DNA from 2 places in the Citrobacter enshiensis genome. Region 1 is predicted to be linked to the other one. Evidence: predicted binding sites of a transcription regulator. Region 1 holds the regulator's gene; the other holds the start of a gene.
The links. The regulator CRP, encoded in region 1, controls carbon source genes, mostly activating them, when cyclic AMP is high. The targets are predictions, from matches to a motif close to ATGTGANNNNNNTCACAT.
Positions count from the first base shown of each region.

Region 2: a site for CRP is predicted at 2,408-2,425, ahead of adhE (bifunctional acetaldehyde-CoA/alcohol dehydrogenase). Genes of this name have one in related genera too.

Region 1 covers NZ_CP119862.1:367,787-371,981, forward strand. The annotation lists gene P2W74_RS01650 (YccS/YhfK family putative transporter) at 1-1,939, opposite strand, end outside; gene crp (cAMP-activated global transcriptional regulator CRP) at 1,991-2,623, opposite strand; gene P2W74_RS01660 (OsmC family protein) at 2,932-3,336, shown strand; gene P2W74_RS01665 (phosphoribulokinase) at 3,383-4,195, opposite strand, start outside.
Region 2 covers NZ_CP119862.1:2,187,768-2,191,962, forward strand. The annotation lists gene adhE (bifunctional acetaldehyde-CoA/alcohol dehydrogenase) at 1-2,186, opposite strand, end outside; gene P2W74_RS10645 (YchE family NAAT transporter) at 2,661-3,308, shown strand; gene oppA (oligopeptide ABC transporter substrate-binding protein OppA) at 4,075-4,195, shown strand, end outside.

The DNA.
Region 1 (4,195 bases):
AGAGCATCTCTGGCGCTTCCAGAATATTCACATCGCCAGAGCTGCCCGGTCCGTCATACTCCAGACGCTGCTGGCAGCGCTGGAGCGCAATTTCACACGATTCCAGATAGCGTTGCGCAAGGTCTGGCGTCAGCATCGTATGTTCCCGCGCCAGCGTTGTCATCGCATTGATGTGCTCGACAATAAACTGGCTGTGCGTCACCCACAGTTTCATATCTGCCAGATAGTGCGCGTTAAATCCGGGTTCCTGCATGGACTGATTCAGCGAGTTGTACAGCGTGTTGTGCGCCTGATTGACACGCATACGCTGATACGCGAGCGGCGTTGCCTGTGGATTGTCGCTGAGGATCAGGCGTATAGCTTCCTGGTCGGCTTCCAGCGCGTCGTGGGCGTTTTTGCGCAACAGACCGCTCTGCCACTGCGGCCAGAGCCAGACCGTCCCGCCAAACGCGATCAGGCAGCCAATCACCGTGTCAATAAACCGCGGCACAATGTACTGCTCGCCGTTTAACGTCAGCAATTGCAGGGTATACACCGCAGTGACCGTAAACCCGACCGTTGCCCAGCCGTAGTTTTTACGAATGATCAGATAGCTCACCAGCGTAATGACCAGCATGCCCGCCAGTGTGAAGCCTTCGGGGATGTGGAAGTGTAGCGTCACGCCCGCAATCACCAACCCGACCAGCGTGCCCGCCGAACGGTGCAGTATGCGAACCCGCGTCGCACCGTAGCCGTTTTGCGTTACAAACAGAACCGTCATCAGGATCCAGTACGGTTTTGGCAGATGTAACGCGCTCCCCATCAGACTGGCGATACTCAGCATGACGCTGATGCGCCCGGCATTTCGCAGTGCGGGCGATTTGAATGACAGATAGTTTTTTAGCGCCGGGATCAGCGGGAGTCGACGCTGTTTATCCGCCATCAGGTCACGGGCATACAGCGGGCGTTGGGTCCGCAATACGCGGGCAATGCGGCTAAAGTGCCAGTAACAGAACTGACCCACCGGGTTATCGGGATGCTGGTTGGCAATTTTCTCGAGCGCGCCAATCTGCTTTTCCATGGAAAAGCGAGTCGGCAGGCGGTGATACAGAATATCATCCGCCAGGATGCGTAAGCGCGCAGCGACCGTTTGCGCGTTCCAGCGAATCACCTGCTCTGCATGGCTGCGTTCGACCAGCTTTTGCACCTCTTCCGGCTGATGCAGGCTGACGGAGATATGTTCCTGTAAGTCCAGCGCTTCCTGGAAGGCCCGCAGCAGGCGTTTATATTCATTATTGTGATGCGCCGACAGCATGTGCATTTGCTGGTAACACTGGGTGATGAGATCCACCGCTTTCTGTTGGCGTACCAACAAGGGCGGCAGCGCTTTTTCAGGATCGGCGTGCTGGGTGAGCAGGCTGTATTTGGCTTCGCAGTAGTCGGCCAGCTCGCGGTACAACAAACTGAGCGACTCGCGTAGCGGTTGTTCACGCCAGAGCCAGAACCAAAACCAGTTAAAAAGCCCGTACCACAGGGTGCCCAGGGCATAGATCAGCAACGGTTCCCAGACGGGCATGTTACCGGCCAGGCTTAGCGTGAAAATGGCGGCGATAAGCGAAGCCGGCAGGAGTCGGGCATGCAAGGCGCTGAGTTCCGCCGTCACGCCAAGAATCAGCGTTAACCCCGTCAGAATCAGCGGCAGCGGTATTGCTTGCGCGAGCAGTAGCTGCATGACCAGGCTGCATCCGGCAAACAGCGATGCGCCAATGACTAAGCGTTTGAAAAAGCGTTTGTGGGGGGTATCAAGCCCGGCAATGTTGCAGCAGGCGGGAACGAGAGAAAAGAGCAATCCCAGATGCAACTGACCAATGATAAGACCAATCGCCACAGGCAAACACAGCACCAGCGTTTGCCGCAGTGCGTAGTTGATTTCAGGATGATAGATCAGTCTTCGCCACATCGGTGCCAACAAAAATGGCGCATTACAGGGTAATGCGCTATTTCGACGGGGTTAACGAGTGCCGTAGACGACGATGGTCTTACCGTGCGCTGAGATCAGGTTCTGATCTTCCAGCATTTTCAGAATACGACCAACGGTTTCGCGAGAACAGCCAACGATCTGACCGATCTCCTGACGGGTGATTTTGATTTGCATGCCGTCCGGGTGAGTCATCGCATCGGGTTGTTTCGCCAGGTTCAGCAGAGTCTGAGCGATACGACCGGTTACGTCGAGGAAGGCAAGGTTGCCGACTTTTTCGGACGTAACTTGCAGGCGACGAGCCATCTGGGAAGACAGGCGCATCAGAATATCCGGGTTTACCTGGATCAGTTGGCGAAATTTTTTGTAGGAGATTTCAGCGACTTCACAGGCCGTTTTTGCACGTACCCATGCACTGCGTTCCTGGCCTTCTTCAAACAGGCCTAATTCGCCAATGAAATCGCCCTGATTCAGATAAGAAAGGATCATCTCTTTCCCTTCTTCGTCTTTAATCAGCACTGCCACTGAGCCTTTAACGATGTAGTACAACGTTTCTGCTTTTTCACCCTGGTGAATCAGCGTGCTCTTCGACGGGTACTTATGAATGTGGCAATGAGACAAGAACCATTCGAGAGTCGGGTCTGTTTGCGGTTTGCCAAGCACCATGCGCGGTTATCCTCTGTTATAAGCTGTCTCCAGAGCCAGAAAACGACGCTGTCTCTGGGGTTGCCAAAATATGCTTCCCGCTGCCAGGGAAGGGGGCTGCTAAAAATGTACTGCAGCCTGTAATGTGATGTCCTCTGCATACATGCAGTACGTCAATGTATTACTGTAGCATCCTGACTGTTTTAGCATAGCTTTCGCCGTGTGTCTCCTGGTGTCTCGCTTCAGCATGATGCAGGTCGCCTTCCATTGCGAGATTTGTTATGTCCGCGTAATCTGTCAGGAAAATTGAAACATTGGAGTTACGAAATATGCAAGCGCGTGTGAAATGGGTCGAAGGGTTAACCTTCCTGGGAGAGTCTGCTTCCGGCCACCAGATTTTGATGGATGGTAACTCCGGTGATAAAGCGCCGAGTCCGATGGAAATGGTGTTAATGGCCGCGGGTGGCTGCAGTGCGATTGATGTGGTGTCTATTTTGCAAAAGGGACGCCAGGACGTGACCAACTGCGAAGTGAAGCTCACTTCTGAGCGTCGTGAAGAGGCGCCGCGTCTGTTTACGCATATCAATCTGCATTTTATTGTGACCGGCAATGAACTGAAAGATGCCGCCGTTTCGCGAGCTGTTGATCTTTCTGCAGAAAAATATTGTTCCGTTGCGTTAATGCTGGAAAAAGCGGTGAATATCACGCATTCATATGAAGTGATTGCCGCGTGATCTCACGTTGCCGGAGGGCGTGACGCTTATCCGGCAACGCTGCATATTATTCGATTTTTTTGCCTTCCATCAGTCGCTGAACCAGCGGCAGCATGATCAACTCCATTGCCAGTCCCATTTTGCCGCCCGGCACGACTAATGTATTGATGTGTGAAATAAATGAGCCCTGAAGCATCGCCAGTAACCAGGGGAAATCGATCCCTTCCAGATTGCGAAAATGAATAACGACAAAGCTTTCGTCTAATGACGGGATGCCTTTTGCCGCGAAGGGATTCGAGGTGTCCACAGTGGGCACGCGCTGGAAGTTAATATGCGTACGGGAGAACTGCGGGGTGATAAAGTTGATGTAATCATCCATGGAACGGACCACCGAATCCATCACCGCTTCGCGGGAGTGCCCACGTTCGCCAGTGTCGCGGATCAGTTTCTGTATCCACTCCAGGTTAACGATCGGTACTACGCCAACCAGCAAATCCACATGGCGCGCAACGTTATGGTGCGGCGTCACTACGCCGCCGTGCAGCCCTTCATAGAACAGGACGTCGGTCGGTTCGGGCAAGGGTTGCCATGGCGTAAAGGTTCCCGGCACCTGATTCCACGGTACTGCTTCATCGTAGGTATGCAGATATTTCCGCGACTGGCCTTTGCCCGCTTGTCCGTATTCGCTGAACGTTTGTTCCAGCAGACCAAAATCATTAGCTTCGGGGCCGAAATAACTGATATGTCGCCCGGCGTCCCGCGCTTTGCGGATCGCCATGTCCATTTCCGGGCGGGTATAGCGATGAAAGCTGTCGCCTTCCACCTCGGCGGCGCGCAGATTTAACTGTGCAAAAATTTTACGGAACGCGAGGCTGGTGGT
Region 2 (4,195 bases), 1.8 Mb from region 1:
AGTTTATGCGCCATGGAGTGACATACACCCAGGAAGGCGTTAGCAAACGCGATACCGGCGATAGTCGCTGCACTGTGTACACGCTCGCGCGCTACCGGGTTTTTAGCCCCTTCATTGTAGGACGCCGGCAGGTTATCTTTCAGCAGTTTCAGCGCCTGCAGAGCCTGACCGTCAGAGAACTCAGAAGCCAGTACAGAAACGTAAGCTTCCAGAGCGTGAGTAACGGCATCCAGACCACCGAACGCACACAGAGACTTAGGCATTTCCATAACCAGGTTGGCATCAACAATTGCCATGTCCGGAGTCAGCGCGTAGTCAGCCAGCGGATATTTCTGACCAGTCGCGTCGTCGGTTACAACCGCAAACGGGGTAACTTCAGAACCGGTACCGGAGGTAGTGGTGACAGCGACCATTTTCGCTTTCACGCCCATTTTCGGGAACTTGTAGATACGTTTACGGATATCCATAAAGCGCAGCGCCAGTTCTTCGAAGTGAGTTTCCGGATGCTCGTACATGACCCACATAATTTTCGCGGCGTCCATCGGGGAACCACCACCCAGAGCGATAATAACGTCTGGTTTGAAGGAGTTAGCCAGTTCAGCACCTTTGCGAACAACACTCAGCGTTGGGTCAGCTTCAACTTCAAAGAACACTTCAGTTTCAACGCCTGCGGCTTTCAGAACAGAGGTGATCTGGTCAGCATAGCCGTTGTTGAACAGGAAGCGGTCAGTTACGATCAGCGCACGTTTGTGACCATCGGTAATCACTTCATCCAGTGCGATTGGCAGTGAGCCACGACGGAAGTAGATAGATTTCGGAAGTTTGTGCCACAACATGTTTTCAGCTCGCTTAGCAACGGTTTTCTTGTTGATCAGGTGTTTCGGACCAACGTTTTCAGAGATGGAGTTACCACCCCAGGAACCACAACCCAGAGTCAGGGAAGGCGCGAGTTTAAAGTTGTACAGGTCACCGATACCACCCTGAGAAGCCGGGGTGTTGATCAGGATACGCGCGGTTTTCATCATCTGACCGAAGTAGTTGACGCGATCCTGCTGGTTGTCCTGGTCAGTGTACAGGCAAGAGGTGTGACCGATACCGCCCATGGCGACCAGTTTCTCTGCTTTAAGTACGGCATCTTCGAAATCTTTAGCGCGGTACATTGCCAGCGTAGGAGACAGTTTTTCGTGAGCAAACGGCTCGCTTTCGTCAACAACTTTCACTTCGCCGATCAGAATCTTGGTGGTTTCTGGTACGGTGAAGCCTGCCAGTTCAGCGATTTTGTACGCTGGCTGACCAACAATCGCTGCGTTCAGCGCGCCATTTTTCAGGATGATGTCCTGAACGGCTTTCAGCTCTTTGCCCTGCAGCATGTAGCCGCCGTGGGTAGCGAAACGTTCACGAACTGCATCGTATACGGAGTCAACAACAACAACGGACTGTTCAGAAGCACAGATTACGCCGTTATCGAAGGTTTTAGACATCAGTACGGAAGCCACCGCACGTTTGATATCGGCCGTTTCGTCGATAACAACTGGCGTGTTGCCTGCGCCTACGCCGATAGCCGGTTTACCCGAGCTGTACGCAGCCTTAACCATGCCCGGACCACCGGTAGCAAGGATCAGGTTGATGTCCGGGTGGTGCATCAATGCGTTTGACAGTTCTACGGAAGGTTGATCGATCCAGCCGATCAGATCTTTCGGTGCCCCTGCAGCGATAGCAGCCTGCAAAACGATGTCGGCAGCTTTGTTTGTTGCATCTTTAGCACGCGGGTGCGGAGAGAAGATGATGGCGTTACGGGTCTTCAGGCTGATCAACGATTTGAAGATCGCCGTAGACGTCGGGTTAGTGGTCGGAACGATACCACAGATGATACCAATCGGTTCAGCAATGGTGATAGTCCCGAAGGTGTGGTCTTCATCCAGCACACCACAAGTCTTTTCATCTTTATAGGCGTTATAGATGTATTCAGAAGCGAAGTGGTTTTTAATCACTTTATCTTCGATGATACCCATGCCGGATTCGGCAACGGCCATCTTGGCGAGAGGAATTCGAGCATCTGCAGCGGCCAGAGCGGCGGCGCGGAAGATTTTGTCAACCTGTTCTTGAGTGAAACTGGCATATTCACGCTGGGCTTTTTTTACGCGCTCTACAAGTGCGTTAAGTTCAGCGACATTAGTAACAGCCATAATGCTCTCCTGATAATGTTAAACTTTTTTAGTAAATCATCTGCTCGATACGAGAGTATAGACAGATCGACGAAAGTTTGTAGAAAAGTCTGAAAATCAAACGGTTACTTAACGTCCATTTTGCTCTGATTTACTAAAAGAGCTCATGCGTTAGCGCTAACAAATTCTAACGCGTGCTTCCAGGTGGCGTAAGCAAGATTACTCACTTCTGAGTAGTTATTACGTGATCAAGATCAAATTTACGCAAAGCTGACACCTTTCAGCAGGCCCTTTTAGCAATTTACATTAAGTGTTGGTGAATTGTTGTGGTGAATGATGGTTACATTAGCATAATCCACACATATTAATAACACTGGAGAATATAGAGAGATTACGCAGATTTGAGGTGAAGTATGCTGCTAAAAGGCGTATCTTCAGCGCGGTTTTACCATTATTGACGACTAACTTCATACGGCTAACGCTTCGGAGCTAACCGTGATCCAAACGTTATTTGACTTTCCTGTTTACTTTAAATTTTTCATCGGGTTATTTGCGCTGGTTAACCCGGTTGGGATTATTCCTGTCTTTATCAGTATGACCAGCTACCAAACGGCGGCGGCGCGCAATAAGACAAACCTGACCGCTAACTTGTCGGTCGCCATCATTTTGTGGACTTCACTCTTCCTGGGTGACGGCATTTTGCAGCTTTTCGGTATTTCGATTGATTCGTTCAGGATCGCGGGTGGGATTCTGGTTGTCACGATTGCGATGTCGATGATCAGCGGGAAACTGGGCGAAGATAAGCAGAACACACAGGAAAAATCAGAAACCGCAATACGCGAAAACATCGGTGTTGTGCCGCTGGCGTTACCCTTAATGGCCGGTCCGGGTGCCATCAGTTCGACGATAGTCTGGGGTACGCGATATAACAACATTATGCACCTGGTGGGTTTTTTCGTTGCTATTGCCATCTTTGCTCTGTGCTGTTGGGGCTTATTCCGTATGGCGCCGTGGCTGGTGCGGTTGCTGGGACAAACCGGCATTAACGTCATTACACGTATAATGGGCCTGTTGCTGATGGCGTTGGGCATTGAGTTCATCGTGACAGGGCTTAAAGCCATTTTCCCAGGTCTCCTCAGCTGACACACCTTTCATATAGACGGAGTCAATAATTGGCTCCGTTTCCTTCACAGTATCAGTAAAAGCGCTCACTTACGTTGAAAATTAACGCGAAAAAAGAATCAACATAGCGATATTTTTAATTTGCTTTCCTGTTGATTTAGCGGAAGTTTATTCAATTTTGATGTTTTAAAGTCACGCGTCTCGCTGTTATTTTATTTACATCATACTAAGGGGCTTGATGAAGGATTATCGAAATGTTATTAGTTATTTCAGCGCCATGCCAGATGAATGTGCTAAATAATGACCATTTGTTAAATTTATGTGTATTTTGACCTCTGCGCGATGCCTGGGTCGGTAGACGGTGGTGTATCTAAGATAACCTATTGATGAAAGTGATTTTTTTATGAGAATTATTCTCTCAAATGATGTCTTCAGGTTGGCGTATTTTTTCTACAAAAGAGAATTGGTTAACAAATCTGTAAATTGTATTGGCGGTTAAGAAACGCATTTGGTACTTTCCGGCCAGATATTTTCAGAAGATCTCACGTTGTTGAGAACTATTGTCAATAAAATGATTTACAGAATAAAAGCGCGTCTCTGACAGGGGAGGCGTAGACGGAATCGACGTAAGGCGATCATTCGAATCGTCAAAATAAATAAAGTCGGTGATAGCAACGTAGTAAACGAACTGACAGCAGCAAAATCTCCGGTGCTGTACAGAAACCCTAACGGGATTAAACAGGCTGGTTAAAAAGCCAGTAATTATAATGAGTGGAGTACAAACACAATGTCTAACATCACAAAAAAAAGTTTAGTAGCTGCGGGGATTTTAACTGCGCTAGTCGCTGGAAACGTTGCAATGGCTGCGGACGTACCGGCCGGCGTTCAACTCTCCGATACGCAAACGC